Regions from separate parts of the Metabacillus sp. YM-086 genome, predicted to be linked through region 3. Evidence: riboswitches for the same ligand, from Rfam matches in the RefSeq annotation. Region 3 holds a riboswitch; each other region holds the start of a gene.

Region 1 (7,026 bases), on a different contig from region 3:
GCAAGCTCTACTTGGAAAGTCTACACTAATCGTTACATTTTATAATCAAAACCACAGTATAGTTTTACAACACGGAAATGTTAAGAGTGAAGTTTTTGTTAGTAAGCAATACCCTAGCCCAATACAAACAACATTGTACTGGAATGAAAAGCAAGAGGAACTTTCTTTAAGAGTTAAGTTTAGTGCTGGTCAAAAAAAAGGTTGGTCTTCTTTAAAATTAGCATGTGAATATAAACTGAATTTTTAAGTTGAGATATTTATCAAATTTCCTATGAAGTCAAATTTGGATAATACTCTTATGTTACTTCTTTAGTAATACATTGTTTCAATCCATAATACCTAGCACATGCTATCATAAAATAATCATGCATATGTTAAACGAACCTGAAAATCCTACCACAAATACGTTCTTAATTCTTTACCGAGTAAATAGATAATACAATCAAACGAGCTTTAACCGATAAAAATTCACCTTATTATTAGATTATAGAAAGTGATGTTTCCAAAATAACCTATCAAAATGAGGATGGGAAAAAATCAGTACCATAAGATAACAGGGAAGAATTAGGTCTCCTATTACAAAAAAATAATCCTGAATTTCCTCGCCTTTTTTGGAAACTATAAAAAGGCGAGGTGATATGAATGGCGAATGCAAAAATTGGTGATGTAATTACCTTCAAACGTGAGGGTGAAACCCATGAAGGTGTCGTATCAGGGGTTAGGGAAAATTCTGTGATGGTCGATTATGGTATGTCAAAAGAAAAAAATGAACCGCTTAAAACCATTGTGAATCATAAAAATTACAAAATAAAGAAATAAACTGGATGATCATACTTAATAAGGCTACAAGTAGTAGAAAAGAGTGTACTTACATCCTATAAATAATGGTGGCATTTTTTCTCACAGCATAAATCTTTTATCAGAAATTAATCTAGCAATAAATCCATTTAACCTCAAAATCTGAATTACATGTTATTTACATTGAACTACTTAAAAATAGAGCTCAAGAGACGATAAAACTCTTGAGCTCTATTTTTTTCCATCATTTACAAATTAATGATTAGTTCAGAGGTGATAAGCATGAAACTTTTATCAAACTTATTTAAAAAGAATAAACAAGAGACCAAACAAAAATCAGAAGTTAAATCAACAACTTCACAGAACAAACACAATGAAAAGGTCGCAGCTAGGAAAGGAGAGATTGGGGAATACAAAATCGATATACAGTTAGCCCAGCTTCCTAAAGAATATAGGCATTTAACTGATATTATGATAAAAAATGAAAAAGCTAAATCTGGTTATTCTCAGATTGATCATATTGTCATCACACCCTATGGAATCTTTGTTATCGAAACAAAGAACTATCAAGGAACGATTTATGGTGGTAAAGAAAGAAAAACATGGTCTGTAAATGGAAAGTTTAAAATGATGAACCCATTTATTCAAAACTATGGTCATATTCAAGCGATTAAAAATCAAATTGATGAAAAGTATCATAATCAATTTATTTCAATGGTGTCATTTACAAAACGGTGCACGTTCAAAATCGACGATTTAGATTTCAGAAAAATAGGTTCTAATGAATTAATCGTATATGATGTTGAATTATCTGATTATATCCATAGGAAAGTGTCCGTACTTAAAATACATAATAAAGAGCCTATTTTAAACGAACATGATATGGATTATATTTATAAAGCCATAGTTGAAGCAAATATAATAGATCATTCAATTAGAGAGCAGCATGTACAATCGTTAAAGCTAGAAAAAGGTAACTTAGATGAAAAGAGCCTAGTTCAAAACCAACATGCAAAGTGCTGTATATGTAATAAACCTGTCTCTGAGAAGGTACAGTCATTTTGTCTGTCGAATAAGAAGTTTGGTGGGAAAATATATTGCTTTGAGCATCAAAAAAGCATAGGTTAAAGGATTGTTTTTAGACAAAAATTTAAGTTCTATTAAACTATTTCTATTACAAACATATGTTATCAAATTCTTATTTAAAAACCGCCTATTATATAGTAAAATTATCCTATAACATATATATCATTAGATAATGGCAAACCTATTGAAAAGTAGGGACGCAAAACTACGGGCCTAAAGCAAATGCTATGGTGGCCGAGTCGCCTAAAAAGATGGAGAATGATACGTCGGTATGATCCACCTATTTGGGTGGGTCTTTTTTCGCTTTTATAAGATAGAGGAGGAACACTTTAATGGGATTTTTAAGAGATGTTGGTAAATTCGCAGGTAAAGCAACAGGAACTGTGATTGGTGGGGCAGTTAATGTTGTTGGAGATGTAACAGGTAGTAAGTTTATTAAAGAAGTAGGAGGTGGGGTTAAAAAAGCTTCCGAATTTGCTGGTGATACGGTTGGGCAAGTTGCAGATGGTGCTTGGAATACGGCAACAGGTTTGATTCAAGAAGATAAACATAAAAAGGATCAAGGATTAAACGATATGGCGGATTCGATAGGTAGAACAGCAAAGGGTGTCTATCAAACTGCAAAAAATACCTATCATAGTGGAAAATCTACATATGAAGGAATTAAAGAAGGAGATGACATAAAAGTAAAGCAAGGAATTCGAGATATCGGAAAAACAGTGGCGATCGGGACACTTGCTGTTGGGGTGATCGATTTAGTTGATGGAGCGGATGGTGCTGAACAAGTTAACGATCATCAAAATGTAGCAAATGCAGGGACAGAAGGAGCATCAAATGTGCATCAAGTCCAACCTCATGTGGCTCAGGCAGAAGCAGCTTCTTCAATAGAAACATCAGAACAGCCTGGAACTCACCATGTTCAACCTCATTACGTAGAGGGGCATTGGCGTGATGGGGTATGGATTGATGGTTATTGGAGAGATGGAGATGGGAATACTTCCGTCCACTTGAGTGAAGAAGAGGGTGGAGGTTATGTACGTACTGATGCGGATGGAAATCCTACTAATAATTTAAATTCATAGTTCAATTGCGAGGCTAATTCTTTAGTCTCGTTTTTTATGTTACTACAGGAAAAGAGCGATCCCAACCGTATTTTATCTATTTTCTTGATATAATAGAAGTGTTGTTATAAATTCAAAAGTGAGAAATTCTAGCCGTTTTACTTACCGAAAAATTAAAATGGGGTATACCTAAATGAACAATACAAATTTAAATCCAAAAGTTGATGAATTTTTAACTGCCGCGAAAAAGTGGAAGGAAGAGTTTGTGAAGCTACGTGAGATTGTTCAAGACTCTGAGTTAACTGAAGAATTTAAGTGGAAGCATCCTTGCTACACGTTAAATGGGAAAAATATTGTGTTAATCCATGGATTTAAAGAGTACTGTGCACTTCTCTTTCATAAAGGGGCTTTGCTTAAGGATCCGCAGAAAATTCTCATTCAACAAACGGAGAATGTCCAGTCAGCTCGCCAAATTCGTTTCACAAATCTACAAGAAATTATTGAAATGGAATCTACCTTGAAAGCTTATATTCTGGAAGCTATCGAGGTTGAAAAAGCGGGTTTAGAAGTGAAGGCTAAGGAGCATTCAGAGTTTACTATACCTGAAGAGCTTCATCATAAATTTGAAGAGCTGCCCGCCTTGAAAACGGCTTTTGAAGCATTAACGCCAGGACGACAAAGAGCATATATTCTTCATTTTTCTCAGCCAAAACAATCTAAAACTAGAGAATCAAGGATTATGAAATGTATTGAGCGAATTCTGATTGGTAAGGGATTAACTGATTGTACATGTGGTCTTTCGAAAAGAATGCCTAACTGTGATGGATCACATAAGAATTTAAATTAAATAAGTAGGATTTCTGTTGGATTTTCTACTTTTTCGATTTCTAGTTAACATAATATTATTATGTTGCGTTTTATGATGTAACTAAGTATGTTATCTTGCTTACTTTAAAGGCTCATTTAGCCTCCAATATTAGTGTGCATTTTTTACCAAATTTGGTTTTCACATCACCTTCATAGTATAATCACCTCTATCTAAAAAGAAAGGATGTAACAAAGGTATGTGGAATGAATTCAAGAAATTTGCGATGAAAGGAAATGTCCTGGACCTGGCTGTTGGGGTTGTAATTGGGGCAGCGTTTGGGAAAATTGTTTCTTCCCTTGTTGATGACATGATTATGCCACTAGTAGGCCTTCTAATGGGTGGAGTCGATTTTACAAATCTGACGGTCAAAATAGGGGAAGCAGAGCTTAAATATGGTCAATTTTTACAAAATGTGGTCGACTTTCTGATTGTTGCCTTTTCGATCTTCCTCTTTGTCAGAGTCATGAACAAATATGTTAAAAGGAAAGAAACAGAGAAAGAAAACAAGCCAGCGCCTGCTACTGCTGACAAAAATACCGAGCTATTAACAGAAATCCGTGATTTGTTAAAAAACAATCAATAGTCGTAGAACAATAATTAGTCGAACTTAGAGTTTTCATCTCTGTAAATAAACCGCGAGTACACTTCTTGCGGTTTTTGACCTAAACTCACAAGCAACTTCTTCACTCATTTGCATACTTTTCCCAAAGTCGAATTTTGCCTTTCCTTGTAAATATTTAGGGGGTATAATTTAATATATGACTTAATACAAATCATCAGACGAGAACTGATGATTTTTTATTTTTTAGTATAGGTGGTAAAAAATGAAGGATAAATTAACGCAATTAAAAGATCGATTAAATGATTTAAGTAAACGCAACAGGTCGATTCGGACCTTGAAATTATATGATAAATGGGCTTTTGATATTAGCTCGATTGATAAATTAGCGCAAAAAGTAGATGCCAAAACGGTCGTTGAAAGAGTAGTAGAAGGAAAAGGAAATGTTGTGTTGGTAAAGCAAGATGTTTCTAACGACGACTCTTTAGCTCTATCCGGGAAATTGACTTCATTGTATCGAAATGTAAAGGGAATCGAGGAAGAAACAGGGTTGTATGATTTGTATGTTGGTTACCCGTACATTTCTGGCTGTATGCTAGACGGAACATACGTACGCGCTCCTTTGTTTTTATATCCAGTAAAGCTTGAGAGAGAAAAAGTGAACGGTACACAGTGGAAGCTCGATGTAAATGAGGGCGAGCCTCAGTTGAACCGCACACTTATTTTAGCTTTCAAAAAATTTAGTGGGTTAGATCTTGACGAGAAAATATTTGATGAAGCGGAAGAGCAAGCAAAATCGATCAACTTTTTAACGTTAATTTCTTGGCTAAAAGAGTACTCCTTTAATATTCTTTGGAACAATCAACAGGAGCTTGAGAAGTTTAAAGATTATAAACAAAGTGAAATTCCTGAATTTCAAAAGGGCCAATTTCAGTTAGATCATATCGCGATATTAGGGAATTACCCTCAGGGAAATTCAGCTTTATTAAAAGATTACGAAGATTTGATACTGGCAACTGAAGATGAACAGGCTGATTTAGGTATTTTAAGTGAATTACTGAATGCTGGTGAGGATTTAAAAACCTCAGATTATGACGAAGGTAGCACGCCTGAAGAAATAGTGAATAAACCCGAAAAAGAGAAGTTTTTTGTTCTTGATACAGATGCATCACAGGAAGAAATTATTAATGAAGTAGACCGCAATCGTGGGTTAGTTGTTCATGGGCCACCAGGTACTGGTAAATCTCAGGTGATTGTGAATTTAATTGCAAATTCCATTTCACAAGATAAACGCGTGCTTTTAGTTTGTCAAAAAAGAGCTGCGCTTGATGTTGTGTACCAACGCTTAGAAGCACTAGGATTATCATCACATGTTGCACTGTTACATGATGAAAAAAATGACAGAAAACCATTGTATAAAAAGTTAAACACATTACTAGAAGATGAAAAAATAGCAAATAACCATGAAAATGAGTTGGTCCAGCTTTCTTCTAAAATAGAAGAATATGAATCGAAGTTAAATGCCATTGCAAAGGGTTTATACGAGGTACAGCCACATGGGTATAAGGCATTTGATTTATATTCGTTAGGAAAGCCGATTAATGAAATTGAAGTAATTTTGGAATTAAAAGAAATTCTTCATTCTTTAACGAAAGACAATTTAGATGATGTATTAATGAAGATTTTCTCATATGGAACGTATTACAGCCGATTTGGTAGTGATGATTATCCTTTAAAAGAAAGAAAGTCATTTGCTAAATTGGAGCTCAAAGACCGACTGACGATTGTGGAGATATTAAAAAATGTCATTGATAAAGCTAAGACAAGTATTTCTTATTTAAATGAATTTGATCAAGATGACATTACTCCTGAATATACGTGGCTCATTAACGATAAATTAGAGAAAATCTATGATGATTTGAATCCAGAGGAAAAAAGAACCTTACAAAAGCTGCGTTTATGGTGGTGGACTTCTTTCACTGGAAAAACGATTGTTGAAGAGCTTCTGAACGGTGAAAAATTCAAAGGAACTTCATCAAAAGAATGGCCACGCATTAGAGAAAGCTTAAAGATTTTGTTTGACCTTTCACAAGTGTCGGAAAAAATGTCAACTGAAGTTAAGTCATTACAAGCCTATTTTAACGATGAATTAGTCAAAAAATATCATGGACGAATTTCTAAAGGAGATATTCCTTTAACCGAAATTGAGCAGAAGCATGAATTTATTCTGCAAGACTTTGAAGATTTGCGGAATATGGATCGTGAGTATGATGAGTTTTTACCGAACATCAAAAAGATGATTGATATGCTAAAAGATAAAACTTCGAACAATATTCATAAACAGCTTTCTGATGAATGGGTCGATATTGTGAGACAGTCTGCTTTTATACATTGGATTGATGGGATTGAATCAAAGCATCCCATTTTAACGAAAATTGGAACGGAAGAAATCGAGAAAGTACGGGAAGATTTTAAAGCACTATTACTACAAAAACGCGAGCTTACCGTAAAAGTGCTGATCAATCGTCTTCTGGAAAAATTAAATTCAGTCAAGCAAACAAACAGCAAAGCAATGCGAGAATTAAAGCATCAAACTGGGAAACAGAGAATGATCTGGCCAGTAAGAAAGCTTGTTCGCGAGTTTTCATTAAATG
Region 2 (7,026 bases), on a different contig from region 3:
TACGCATATAGCTTTCTTTTTGAGGTCCGGTAATCCAAGCCACTCCTTTGGAATCAATTGAGGTTAATACTCGATCACCTTGAGAGAATGTGATTTTAAAAGGCTGATAGTTTATGTTTACGCTTACATTACCACTTGCAAAGCTGGCACCGTCTTCATCTTCACGAAGCTCTAGCGCTAATAATTCTTCTTTCACGTCAAAGTTTGGTGTTTTATTCTTAGTTCCTTTGTGATGCCAAGCTTTTACTTTTATCACATTTTCAAGTGGAGATGATAATTGAATCGTAAGTGACGGTAGATTTAACGTATCACCTCTGTGCTGAATATCTTTACACGGTCCATATAAAGTTACCATTTTCTCATCTATTGCAAGATCTCTTACATTCCGGGGATGTTGGATCTCAAACCCTTCCCTCGTTAGCCAAAAACCATCTGTAAATTTCATAGAAACACCCCTAACTGCAGCTTCTCTTCCTTATTTTGCTGTAGGTCATTCATCCTACTTACAGATATAATTATATTGATAAAAATCAGGTAATTCTTGTACAATTAAAACAAGAAGTAGCACAATTCTGATATTTTTTAGAAGGTGATAGCAATAAATAAACATAACTTACTTGAAGATCGAGTACATGGGGATTCATTATTTCCGCTCCGGGTATACATGGTTGACTACTTAGACGGTCAAGTCATTATTAATATGCATTGGCATCCTGAGTTGGAGTTTATTTATGTTGAGGAAGGTCAAATCAATTTACAAATTGGAACTAGAAAGCATCGCTTAAGTGCTGGTAGTGCTTGTTTAATTCCAAGCGAACAATTACACGGGGCGTATCCTTGTGATGATCAACCGTTCAAAATCCATGCAATTGTTTTTCATATTAACCTACTAAGAAGCTTTGGTTATGACTTGATTGAAAGTAACTACATCCAATTTATAAAAAACTTCTCATTGTTTCATTCACTGATCATCAAACCTAACACAACAGATGAAAAAAACATGCTAAAATCAATCGTCAACATCATCGAGGCATATTCAACAAAAGACGCAAGCTATGAACTAAAAATAAAAGGTTACTTGTTTTTATTATTTGCAGATATATTAAGAAAACAAGCCTGGATTCATAACGAAGAAGTAACCGAAAAAGACTTAACAAAAACAGAACTATTAAAAAAAGTTCTGCAATATATTGACCAAAACTACAAACAAAAGCTAACAGTCATGGACCTAGCCTCACAAGTTCAAATGAGCGAAGGCCACTTTAGCCGATTTTTCAAATCACTAGTCCGCATGACTCCAATGGAATACATTAACACAATTAGAATCAGCAAAGCCTGCACTTTATTACAAAAATCCGACCGAAAAATCCTAGACATCGCCATGGACGTAGGCTTCCAAAATCATAGTTACTTTATTCGGTTATTTAAGAAGCAAAAGGGGTGCACACCTGGGGAGTATAAGGGGACAGGTTCCTTGTCCCACTCTTAAGGGGTGGGGGGCCGGAGGGACAGGTCCCCTGTCCCGTTTAAAAGAGTTTTCTAGAAAGCAAAAAGCCCACGCAAGATTTCTCTCGCATGAGCTTTCTTCAACAACTTTTGGTTGGGACGTGGAACCTGTCCCCGTAGCCCCACCCTGCGAAACTTCTGGTTGGGACAAGGAACCTGTCCCCCCTACAACCTAAACTTCTGAATAACCCCCTGCAACTCCTGCGCCATCTTACTCAAGGATTCTGTTGAGCCAGCAATTTCATCCATTGAAGCACTTTGTTCTTCTGCAGCAGCTGCTACTTGTTGAGTGTTGGAGGATGACTGCTCTGATATGTGGGCTACTTCCTCCACGATTCCTACCACATTTTGCGACCTTGAATTTACTTCTTCTACAATCGTAGATACTTCCTGCGTTTGGGAGGTAACTTGTTCAATCAATTCTGCTATCCCATGGAAGGTCTCACCTGTTTGATGGACCATTTTGATTCCTTCTTCTACAACAGCCGTTCCTTCATTCATAGAATGTACAGCCTGGGTTGCCTCATTTTGAATAAGACTTATAGATTTTTGAATTTTCCCAGCAGCTTGACCTGACTGTTCAGCCAATTTGCGAACCTCATCAGCCACGATGGCAAATCCTTTCCCTTGTTCCCCAGCTCTAGCTGCCTCAATTGCTGCGTTAAGAGCTAATAAGTTTGTTTGACTAGCGAGCTCTGTTATGAAATAAACAATTTCATTAATTTCCTTTGTTTTTTCACCAAGACTATTCACTACATTAGAGGTTGTTTTCACCTTATCCTTCACCAGCGTCATTTGCTCAATCGTTTGACTAACAACTTTGCTTCCATTATTTGCAGATTCATTTGTTTGTACAGTAAGTTTAGCTACCTCTTGTATCGCACTTGCAACCTGATTCATACCTTTTGAAATTTCTGTTACTGTATGGTTAGCATGACTTGTACTCAACACCTGTTTCTCTGATCCGATTGCAACTTCTTGAATGGATGTTGAAATCTGCTCGGTTGCCTTTTTTGTCAGCTCCGAACCTGCTGTTAGCTCTTCAGAGGATGCCGCTACTTTTTCCGCAGAATCCCCAACTTGCTTAATTAACCCTTTTAAACTATCAACCATTCTATTAAAATTCTCTGCTAATTCACCAATTTCATCTTTTGATTTAAAAGGTAGTGGTTCTACTGTTAAATCACCGTTTGCCACACTTTTTGACCTTTCTGTGATGGCAATAACGGGCCTTGCCATAACTCCGGAAAACAAGGTAACAACAATAACTCCTATTATGATTGATGCCCCTAATGTGATTAATAGATTCATTAATACACTGTTTGCTCCTTGGTTAAAATCCATCGTATACGTACCAGCGGAAACAATCCAGCCCCAATGAGGATCTTGCTCTGCAAAGGTGATTTTTGGTTCAACTTTATCAGGATTATCAGGTAAAGGCCAATCATATGTTGAAAAACCATTGCCATTTAGCGCCTGTTCTACTATCTCTTTACCAACCTTTGTTCCATTCGGGTCCTCTGAATCCCAGATATTTTCCCCTTCTTTACTAGGGTGGGCAATTAATGACCCATCATCTGAAATCACAAAAACATAGCCGTGTTCGCCAACATCAATATCCTTATTGATAGGTCTAGTCCCATCAGCCCCTTTATCTCCAAGAATAACAGTCTTTACTTGATCCTGTGCTTCTTCAAGAGTCATGGTTCCTTGTTCAACTTCGCTATTTAATAGGTCAATCATTTCCAAGACTAGTTGAACGTTATTTTTTAGCTGGGCTTGACCTGCTGTATCTAGTTCACCGACTGTTTTGTTGTAACTAGTGAACCCAATAACCGCGCTAGGAATAATTAATAATAGCAAACTGAAAAGTAATAATTTTGTGCGGATTGAGTTAAGGAATTTAAGGTTCATTTTTGTTTCCTCCTCCTAGAAAATTAAGCGCTTTCATTTTTGCCTATATTTAGACTAAAACAGACAAATAGCTGGTACTTTTTACACATATCTCTTGAAAATTATATAAGATAATCATACTAGATTTAGGTTAATGATGTATAGCTATTTTTGAATATTCTCACAAATAATTGACATCCAATATTATTAATTCATTTTTTCTGCAGCTATTAGTAGATTTATATTAATGAAAAACCCCATACTCTCTCTTTTAAGTAGTATGGGGTTCTTTATTTTTTGAGATTATTAAGGTATCCCTCACAAACAAGTTAAACAGTAAGGTGGGACAAGGAACCTGTCCCTACTTCAGCGAAATGGTAAACTCTTCGTTGCTGCCTGGTTTTGGAAGCATGCCTCCTTGTTGGTCAACGACTAATACGTTACTTACTATTAGTTCCTGGGGTTCACCGCTTGCTTCTGTAAATTTGAAGGTGTAGCTTTTAGTAGTGCCTGCTTGGAGCTTTTCCATGTGTGGGAAGTTTTCTGTGTATTTTCCTTCTGTTGTGATAAGAGTTGCCGTTCCTGCAGTTCCCCAGCCAAAGGCAACATCAAATTCTTTGTTAGTGTTTTCTACATCCATCACTAATAGGTAACCATCACTTTGTTTTGTCATTGAATAATTAGAAAATGTTAAATGAGTTGTTGTATATGGTTCTAGATTTGATAAGTCAAAATTTGATGAAGATGCCTGCTTTTCCGTTGTGCTCTGAGTAGTAGAAGCAATCTCGGTTTCCGTTAATTCAGCCTTTATTTCTTCCTTCAATGTTTCTTTTAAGTCATCTTTCATTTCTTGCTCTAGCTCTGCTTTTACTTCCTCACGAATTTCTTCTTCTGTTTTTGCTGCTTCCTCATTTTGCGAGCATCCTGCCAATGCTCCTGCAATAAATAAGCTACCTAATACTAGTTTCATTTTCATATCAATTCCTCCATATTAGCTCACAAGTTTTTTCACTGTTTCTAATTCAGCTTCTTTTATGTTGTATCTTGGTTTGTAGTTCGTTAGGAATTCATGTAGGTCATATGATGAAGTAAAAACTGGTGTTTTCTTTGTTTCTACATATACCTCTACTTGAGGGTTTGAGAAGAATACACTTCCTTCTACCCAAACTTTAATACCATTTTTTGATAAATGCTTTGATAAGATATGAACCTGACGTCTTACCTGTTTTACTGGATTTCTCATTTCCTTTGAGTACTCTCCGCCTTTGCGCCCTACCTTATGTTGAGTCCATGATCTGTCTTCTTCATTACCTGCAATGGTTCCATTATGATTTTTCACTTCAACAACAAAAACTCCATTTTTCCCAATAATGACATGATCAAGCTCAGCCCTTCCTTCCTCAGTAGAAAGCTGAACAGAACTATAGACCTCATAGCCTTCCGGGAGATTGGCCAGGATTTCTGTTGTACGCTCTTCTCCACTTATTCCAGCACGCAATGTTGAATATTTCCTCCAAAAGTAGGCACCAATCCAACCCGGTACAATAGGTAATAGATGAAAAATACCATTAAAGTGAAAGCCTTGGAAAAATGCAATGAAGTAAGCTATTGGTGGAATCCAAAACAGGATACCTAGGGTTAAATATGTGTTTGCCTTCTTTGATAAAGCATTGCTGCCTTTATGTATCGTTGCCATCTCTTCACTTCTCCTTTTTAAAATAAAAAAGACTACTAGACATATTTCGGCCAGTAGTCGTAACAATACAGTTCGTGTATCGGTAGCCCGACGATCATCATTCTAATTTAATAGAATATTAGACTCGTGGCTTTGCGTCCTACCCTTTCGGAAAGTTTGCCAAAAATAAAGCTATTCAATTATCGTCATTGAACCATTACTATTTTCATAATGAAAGTTATTTTATAGTTATTTAGTCATGTTGATTATAAGGTCTTTTTTAGTGTTTTTCCAGATAAATATCATTTTTTCCAAAAAAAGTTTTTACTATTATTTGACTGATAGCTTCTGACGTAAGAGCTCCTTTTCACTTGAAAGACTACTTCTACACCTATTCCTATATTTTTTTCATCCCTTTTAAAAGCCTAAATGTTATTTCACTATAAAATAATAATGAGATGGCAATTGTTGCACCAACAAAACAAAAGTAAACATCCATATGAATTGCCACGTACCCTAGTTCCAGAAATGACGCCATGTTTATGACGCTTAATAGAAATAACATGAAAGAAAATACGTACATTCCCATCGCACTTACACGTTCCATTTTTCTACTATGCAATTAACTCACTCCAATTTGATGAATATTGTGGTATTTTTATTTCCATTACCTTTAGTCCTGCTAATCTTGATGACGTTACGAAGTTTGTATCATCTGAAGCTACAATGATAGAAGAATTGCCATGTTCCATTTCATACGCATAATGCTCGATAATGCGATCATCATTTTCTTTTTTTGTCAGCTTAATCGTGAGACCCTTTTTAAATTGAATGATCTGTTCCTCAGTCATCGTAATTTCTCTTGCATTCCCTATGCTAACCATATAATCGAACAAATCACTTGCTCTTGCAGCAGCTGCCCTAATATTTCGGTCTTCATTTTTCTTTAATCCGTTCCATTCATCTCAAACAATAGGGCTTATGACTACTTTGTATTTTTTGATGATGTCACATAAATCATTGTTTAATTTCATAAATACATTTGAATCGATCGCAATTTCATAGTCATTTTCTTTACATCTGTCTAACTCTTTCAAAATAATTGTGTTTAATATGAGAGAATTGGCCAGCCGTCTTTTAGGTTTTAATGTTTTTTCTAAGCCTTCTAATTCTTTATTGTGAATATACAAGTCCGTTGTGACTGCTTTTTTCTTCCATATGAATTCTTTCTTCATTTCTTGTAATTCCTTTTCTTTAACTTCATTTAATGCTATTAACTGATCTTTCTTCGTTACGACCTTTTCTACTTCTCTTCTGAAGTATTCTTCCTTACTTGCTAGTTTTGTTAGTGCTTGATTTCGAAGGTGAATGGATAAAAGTGCTGTAACAAGGAGACTGTAAAACACGAAATGAAATGATGGAATAATTTCTAATGTTTCAGGTTGAAGTGATAAAACTCCAGCAGCAAATAATATTGTATGAAACCCAGCATCTATTTTCACTCTATATTCAGCTTCATAATCATTGTAAATATATGAAGATATGAATGGGAAAAATAGAGTGATGATAAAGTTCATCATTTGATTTGATGATCCCCTTTTCTCTCTTATTAAATCAATGATCAAGAAACCCACGGCTAAATAAAAGAAGGAAAGAAAATAAAGGATAACACCTCTAACCAATACTTTAAGATATGCATACACATCACTACCTTTTAAATCTAAAATCATGTCTATATTTAAAAGCCATTCCATGATAATCCCTCCTCTAGTTTTGCTTTATATTCCATTCGGAGCTTTGATAGATCTTTGACTAACATTTCCTTCTCTACTTCTAATTTGATGATTTGTTCTTTTTTTATTTCAATTTGTTCTTCTTTTTCAAGTAACTCGTAGAACTCCTGATTTTGTATTTTCTCACGACGCTCTAGGTCTTCTCTAACTCTAGTAATC
Region 3 (7,026 bases):
GAATAATGAAGAGGAGGAACATGCATGAAAAGGAAAGATGCATTATGGATTTATCAAAAAATGAACGAAATTCGTCAATTTGAAGACAAAGTACATGATATTTTTGCAAAGGGTGAAATACCTGGGTTTGTGCACTTATATGCAGGCGAAGAAGCTGTTGCTACTGGCTTTTGTGCGCATTTAAGTGATAGCGATTACATTACAAGCACCCATAGAGGACATGGGCATTGTATTGCCAAGGAATGTGATTTAGATGGAATGATGGCTGAAATATATGGCAAAGAAACAGGACTTTGCAAAGGAAAAGGCGGTTCCATGCACATTGCGGATATTGACAAAGGCATGCTCGGCGCCAATGGAATGGTTGGCGGAGGCATTCCACTAGCTGTCGGAGCAGGACTTAGAAATAAATATTTAAAAACAGATTCTGTTGTGGTTTGTTTCTTTGGTGATGGTGCAGCAAATGAGGGGACATTCCATGAGGGACTTAATTTAGCGGCTATTTGGAAACTACCTGTTATTTTTGTTTGTGAAAACAATATGTTCGCAGAGGCAACCCCACAAACCTATGCTTCAGGTTCTAAAACAATTGCAGAACGAAGCGCTGCTTATAACATGCCTGGTGTAAGAATTGATGGAAAAGATGTGGTTGAAGTGTATAAAGAAGCAGAAAAAGCCATCAAGCGAGCTAGAAATGGAGAAGGCCCTTCATTAATTGAATGTGTCACATATCGTAACTATGGTCATTTTGAAGGTGATGCACAAACATATAAAGCAAAAGACGGAGCAGAAAAAGAGCTTGCCGAAAAGGATTGTATTTCCCTTTTCCGTCAATATGCGATCGATCATCATCTTATTTCTGAAATCGAAGCAGATGAAATCGAAAAAATTTCGGAAGAAAAGATCATAAAAGCAATTAAATTTGCTGAGGAAAGCCCGGAACCAAGACCAGAAGCTTTATACGGAGATGTATTTGCTTAAAATGATGAAAAGGAGTGATATGAAATGGAAAGAAAAATAACGATGATGCAGGCAATTAACGAGGCATTGGATATCGCAATGGCCCAAGACGAGCGAGTGATCCTACTGGGTGAAGATATCGCAGGTGGTACCACTGTTGAGCACTTAAACGAAACAGGAGCATGGGGTGGTGTTTTTGGTTTAACAAGAGGATTAGTTGAAAAATACGGAATAGAACGCGTCATTGACACACCGATTTCTGAGATGGGTTATATGGGCGCAGCTGTTGGGGCAGCAGCAACAGGGCTACGACCTATTCCTGAATTAATGTTTAATGATTTTCTTGGGTTCTGCTTTGATACGATCCTAGGACAAGGATCAAAAATGCGTTATATGTTCGGGGGGAAAGCAACAATTCCGATGACAGTCCGGACTAATCATGGAGCCGGTGCATCAGCTGCAGCACAGCATTCAGGGTCATATTACGGAATTCTTGGTTCTATACCAGGAATTAAAGTGGTTGTTCCTTCTAATCCATACGATGCAAAAGGATTGCTTCTTTCTTCTATTGAAGATGATAACATTGTTGTATTCTCAGAGGATAAAACCATTTACGGAATGAAGGGGGAAGTTCCGGAGGGTCATTATACTGTCGAAATTGGTAAAGCAAAAGTAAAAAGAGAAGGTACTGATTTAACAATTGTTTCAATCGGAAAAATGTTGTATGTAGCAGAAGAGGTCGCAAATCGTTTAGCAGAACAAGACGTCTCTGTCGAAGTGATTGATCTGTTAACAGTCGCTCCATGGGATCAGGAGACTGTCATAGATTCTGTTAAAAAAACAAACCGGTTAATTGTTATTGATGAATCGAATCCTCACAATAATACAGCTACAGACATTGCAAGCGTTGTTTCAGACAAGGCATTTGATTTTTTAGATGCGCCAGTTAAATGTATTTGTGCACCGAACACACCTGTTCCTTTTGCAAAGAACCTTGAAGAGCTTTATATTCCAAATGCAGATAAAGTCTTAAAAGTAGCAGAAGATATTATCTTTGATTTAAAAAAGAGAATCTTAGTATAAGGTGGTGAACAATCATGCCAACAGATGTTTTAATGCCCAAGTTAGGCTTAACCATGACGAGTGGTAATGTCGATGAATGGTTCAAACAAGAAGGTGAAGCTGTAAAAAAGGGAGAGCCGATTTGCTCCATTAGTTCGGAAAAATTAACGATGGATGTAGAAGCACCAGATGATGGGGTGTTAGTAAAAGTGATCGCACAGCAGGGAGCTGAAGTGCCAGTTAAAGAGGTAATTGGCATTGTGGCTCAACAAGGTGAAACCATCCATACTCAACCTGCCAACTCATCCCCTGATCGTACACTTGAAAAACGAGAAAAAGAACAGAAGAATGTAATATTGACCAAAGAACAAATAGAAACACAATCAGGACGTGTGTTTGCAAGTCCACTTGCTAGGAAATTAGCAAAAGACAAAAATATAAATCTCGCTTTAGTTCAAGGAACAGGTGGAAATAACCGAATTACAAAAAGAGATATTGAAGCGTATGAAATGACTTCTTCTAGGGAGATAGCTCCTACGACTGAAATCATTTCAACTCCAGTCAACACAATTGAGACAAACCTTGGGGCAGGACTTACAGGAATGCGAAAGGTGATTGCCAAACGAATGAGGAGTAGTTTAGCTCAATCCGCACAGTTAACGATACATCGAAAAGCTGATTTGACTGCATTCTCAAAATTTAAAAACAATATACAGAATCATCTGACCGAAACAGAAATCGCAGGTAGTCTTAGTCTTACTGTTTATGTCGCCAAAGCAACGATTCTTGCATTAAAGGAGTACCCTGAAATAAATAGTTGGTATGAACAGGATACAAATGGACTTAGAACCTTTGAAGAAGTTCATCTTGGTATGGCAACAGCTTTATCAGATGGACTTATGGTACCAGTCATAAAGAATGCTCATCAAATGAGCTTAAAAGAATTAAGTGCAAACATTTCAAGAACAACTCAATCTGCACGAGAAGGCAGCCTTTCAAACGAACAAATAACAGGTTCAACATTCACTATAACAAACCTAGGGCAAAGTGGTGTCGAATATTTCACTCCAATTCTAAATACACCTGAATCAGGTATTTTAGGGGTGGGAAGTCTTCAAGAAAAACTCACTCTTGATGATGAAGGTCAAGTAATGAAGAGCAAAGAACTGCCACTAAGCTTAACGTTTGATCATCAAATCATCGATGGAGCACCAGCTGCTGAGTTTTTGGGAAGAATTATTTATTATTTAGAAAATCCTTATTTACTTATCTTATAGAAATGTAAATATCGTTGCAAATTGTTTTACATGAAAAAGAAACTGTCGATTACAGTTTCTTTTTTCATGTAACTTTGTTTCGATATCATCCTTCTTGCATATTTACAATGCAAGGCTGAACCTTTTCTAGAGTCATTCTATTTCACCCAACTTCTTCATACCTTATTGATGGAGATTTAAACACACCAGAAAAAATGAATAGGTGGTGTTATAGGATGGGTAGGGTTAAAAGTGATTTACATTTGGTTAACCCTTGGAAAAATCAACAAACAAGCTTACTAAAAATGGTTTTATACGGTGTAGGATCAGGGGTTGTTGGAGCCATTTGCTGTGCTTTCGGTATGCTGGGAGGATTCGGATTCATTATTAGTGCTTTAGCAACACTTCCCATCATCTTAGCATCACTGGTGTCTATAGGTAGTGGAGCGATATCCTATTTCATTATTTTCCTTTTATTGTGCGTGATACAGCCAAGTGAGGCATATGTTTATCTAATGACACAAGGACTATTAGGCGTTGTAATGGGGATAGGTTTTAAGGTATGTAAAAAACAAATGACTATTGCTTTATCTTCAGGAATTGCACTTTTCTTGGGCATTATTTTTATTCTTACTGTTGCACAATTTCCTGTGTTAGGACCATCTGTAGGACCGAATATTGGGTGGAGTGTTATTTTATCTATTCTTCTTTTTTCCATTGTTTATAGTTGGATATGGGTTATAGGAGTTACACTGGCATTAAATTTATTTCAAAAAAGGGAACTACGTAAAAAAGTTTAAAGTAAATTTCACCTTAACTGTTTGGTGTTTCATTCACCAAGCAGTTTTTTATTTTTTTCTCCCTTTCCTTCAAGTAATAAAATACCCGATAAAAGCTAATGACTATATATACTTACATAAGTTTTAGGTCGTAGTGGGAGGAAAAGATGGAAAATACTAATTTAAAGAAAGCCGAGAAAGGTGTATGGATCAGCATAGCCGCTTATGTTTTTCTATCTACAGTTAAGCTAATTTCCGGTTATATGGGAAATTCAGATGCCTTAAAAGCTGATGGATTAAATAACTTAACGGACGTCATTGCATCTGTAACTGTTTTAGTCGGACTAAGGTTTGCCCAAAAGCCTGCTGATGAGAATCATAAATATGGTCATTCTAGAGCAGAAACAATTGCTTCGTTAATTGCTTCGATCATTATGTTTACAGTTGGTATACAAGTTATTGTCGATGCTTTTAACAATCTAAGATCTCCGGCAGAGACTACACCACAGCTGTTTACAGCGTTTGTTGCTTTATTTTGTGCGATTTTCATGTTTTTTGTTTATCGATATAATCGTAATTTATCCAAAAAACTTGAAAGTAAGGCACTTTATGCTGCTTCACAGGATAACCGTTCTGATGCATTAGTGAGTATAGGTGCCGTAATCGGGATTGTTGGAGCTTATTTAGGTTGGGGCTTTTTAGATCCTATTGTTGCTGGTATTGTGGGGCTAATCATTATTCATACTGCATACGGAATATTTAAAGAAGCTGTTCATGATTTAACAGATGGCTATGATGCGGAGAAATTAAAAGAAATAGAAGAAACGATTAAAAATACACCAGGAGTTACCTTCGTAAAAGATATAAAGGCTCGCGTATCCGGTAATCAAACCACAGTAGATGCGATCGTTTTTGTGAAATCCACTCTTTCAGTTGTGGAGGGACATGGCATTACAGATAAAATCGAGGAAAGACTTCGAGATATGTATAATATTGAAAGAGTTCATATCCATATAGAGCCACACTAAGAAAGGGAAGAGCGGATTCTTCCCTTTTTTTACTTTTTCTCATAAACACTAATTAATGATTCAAGAAACTCAAGTTGCAGCTCATATTGCTTAAAAATGCTTTGAAACGTTAACGAAGTGATCTCGTCAATCTCAATATATTGCTTTTTTGATCGCATTCCTTGTTTTTGTTGCTCGAGTTCCTTTTCGATGATTTGCTTTTGTGAGTGAAGTGCTTCAAGCACAGCATGTTTATCTAGGCTTGCAATAAAGCTCAACCCTGTATAAAGCTGTGTTGGTAGCTGAACAGAAGGGGCTGATAATAAGTCGTAACCATTGTGAAGTAAACTAACAATTCGACATCGTTCGCTATACTCTTAGTTAATTATGGTAAAGAGGACTCATATATGTAAAAAATAGTTATTTCATTTCTAGTAAAAATAGACTATACTACTTTAAAAGAATATTTTTTGGCAAACTATGTGAAAGCATAGGACGCAAAGCCACGGGTCTACGCACAGCACGACAGCCGGGTTACATATCTTTACATAAAACTGCTGTGCTAAGCAGTTTTTTTGTTTTTTGTCAGTTTCTTATATTATATCGGTTTTCTAAATGTATAGATTTAGAAAGCAAGAGGTTATAACATCATTAGTGTTATTTAGTAGGTGAGGGTTTTGCAAATTTTATTTTTCAGTTTAATGTATCTGATTCCTGCGATTATCTTTATTTTTTTTGCAGGTATGGTTTATGGTCATAATCGAAAAAGTTGGAAGCATATTACATGTAGTTTATTTTTTCTTTCGTCGTCTCTATGGTTTTTTGGCGTATTTACTTCTTTCCTTATTTACCCTAAATATTTTGATCATATCGTTGTGTACTGGATAAATGGTTCGATCGCTATTAGTGCTTTGTTATCACTGCATCTTTTTTTAATCAATGCTAATATGTATAAGACCAAAAACGGGAAGTTATTTAAGCTATTATTTATACCAGGTATCATTGGGATCGCAACGATTCCATTTGATTCATGGATGCTAAAAGGCTTTGATGAGAACGCATTAGACCCTATGTTTATTCCAGGTCCTGGGTTAATACTGTTATGGATTGTTGATTTTGCTTATCTTGCTGTAAACCTTTTCTTAGCAGTAAAGGAAATGAAAAAGGGAAATCAAGCAGCAAAATTATGGTTCAAAGGGATGCTCTCATTTTTTGTATGGACAATAACGATGCTAGTAGGCTCTATTCTTTTACAGAATACGGAATTTGACTTTATCACTTTCTTTGTTCCGCACGGCTCATTATTTTGGGCATACGCGATCTTCCTAAGTATGGCAAAATATGATTATTTATCATCGTATGAGAAACGATATAACATCTTGTTTCAGCGATCTCCACTAGGGATCCTCCTTATGGATGAAGAGGGAATTGTTCATGAGGCTAGTCCACAGGTAGCCAATTATCTAGGTGTTAGCAATGAGGAACTTATTCAACATTCGATCCTAACTTTTTTAAATGGGGTTGATAAGGAAAGGTTTATAAAAGCACATCAAACTTTTTTCCAAAATCGTATTAGGCTTACAAACGAAGAACTTTCATTTATTAATAAAACAGGGGAAGAAATAATATTATCGTTTGATTCTGACTTTATTTTACTTGAAGGAAAAACACTTCAATTTGTTATGGTAAAAGATGTTACAGAAGCCAAAAATAAGGGGAAACGTGAGTATTATCTCGCATACCATGACATTTTAACAGGTTTATCAAACAGGGCCGCTTTTGAAATAAAAATTCAAGAGCTCATAAATAGAAAAGAAATGTTTGACCTCGTTTTGCTAGATCTTAATAAATTAAAGCAAATAAATGATACATTAGGACATCAGGCAGGAGATCATGCGATACGATACCTTGCAACAATTTTACAAGAAGCAGCTGGAACTGAGCATCATACCGCAAGACTAG

The links. Region 3 has a riboswitch for cyclic di-GMP ahead of ACEWK1_RS17740 (GGDEF domain-containing protein). Riboswitches for the same ligand answer to the same signal wherever they lie in the genome.
Region 1: linked by a shared signal. The riboswitch ahead of ACEWK1_RS20005 (DUF3892 domain-containing protein) and the one ahead of ACEWK1_RS17740 (GGDEF domain-containing protein) in region 3 are both predicted to bind cyclic di-GMP.
Region 2: linked by a shared signal. The riboswitch ahead of ACEWK1_RS06790 (nuclease-related domain-containing protein) and the one ahead of ACEWK1_RS17740 (GGDEF domain-containing protein) in region 3 are both predicted to bind cyclic di-GMP.

What each region holds. Positions count from the first base shown of each region.
Region 1 covers NZ_JBLUOI010000056.1:25,634-32,659, reverse strand. The annotation lists partial or broken gene ACEWK1_RS20020 (hypothetical protein) at 1-247, shown strand, start outside; gene ACEWK1_RS20015 (DUF2187 family protein) at 643-819, shown strand; gene ACEWK1_RS20010 (nuclease-related domain-containing protein) at 1,081-1,926, shown strand; cyclic di-GMP riboswitch class I at 2,049-2,131, shown strand; gene ACEWK1_RS20005 (DUF3892 domain-containing protein) at 2,217-2,966, shown strand; gene ACEWK1_RS20000 (DUF1801 domain-containing protein) at 3,139-3,792, shown strand; gene mscL (large conductance mechanosensitive channel protein MscL) at 4,010-4,396, shown strand; gene ACEWK1_RS19990 (AAA domain-containing protein) at 4,638-7,026, shown strand, end outside.
Region 2 covers NZ_JBLUOI010000010.1:80,589-87,614, forward strand. The annotation lists gene yicI (alpha-xylosidase) at 1-445, opposite strand, end outside; gene ACEWK1_RS06775 (AraC family transcriptional regulator) at 665-1,489, shown strand; gene ACEWK1_RS06780 (methyl-accepting chemotaxis protein) at 1,672-3,420, opposite strand; gene ACEWK1_RS06785 (hypothetical protein) at 3,761-4,375, opposite strand; gene ACEWK1_RS06790 (nuclease-related domain-containing protein) at 4,391-5,095, opposite strand; cyclic di-GMP riboswitch class I at 5,174-5,266, opposite strand; gene ACEWK1_RS06795 (hypothetical protein) at 5,472-5,696, opposite strand; partial or broken gene ACEWK1_RS06800 (PIN domain-containing protein) at 5,689-6,024, opposite strand; gene ACEWK1_RS06805 (hypothetical protein) at 6,040-6,828, opposite strand; gene ACEWK1_RS06810 (hypothetical protein) at 6,813-7,026, opposite strand, start outside.
Region 3 covers NZ_JBLUOI010000045.1:5,795-12,820, forward strand. The annotation lists gene lpdA (dihydrolipoyl dehydrogenase) at 1-6, shown strand, start outside; gene ACEWK1_RS17710 (thiamine pyrophosphate-dependent dehydrogenase E1 component subunit alpha) at 25-981, shown strand; gene ACEWK1_RS17715 (alpha-ketoacid dehydrogenase subunit beta) at 1,006-2,043, shown strand; gene ACEWK1_RS17720 (dihydrolipoamide acetyltransferase family protein) at 2,058-3,299, shown strand; gene ACEWK1_RS17725 (hypothetical protein) at 3,515-4,078, shown strand; gene ACEWK1_RS17730 (cation diffusion facilitator family transporter) at 4,225-5,085, shown strand; gene ACEWK1_RS17735 (hypothetical protein) at 5,115-5,342, opposite strand; cyclic di-GMP riboswitch class I at 5,527-5,606, shown strand; gene ACEWK1_RS17740 (GGDEF domain-containing protein) at 5,742-7,026, shown strand, end outside.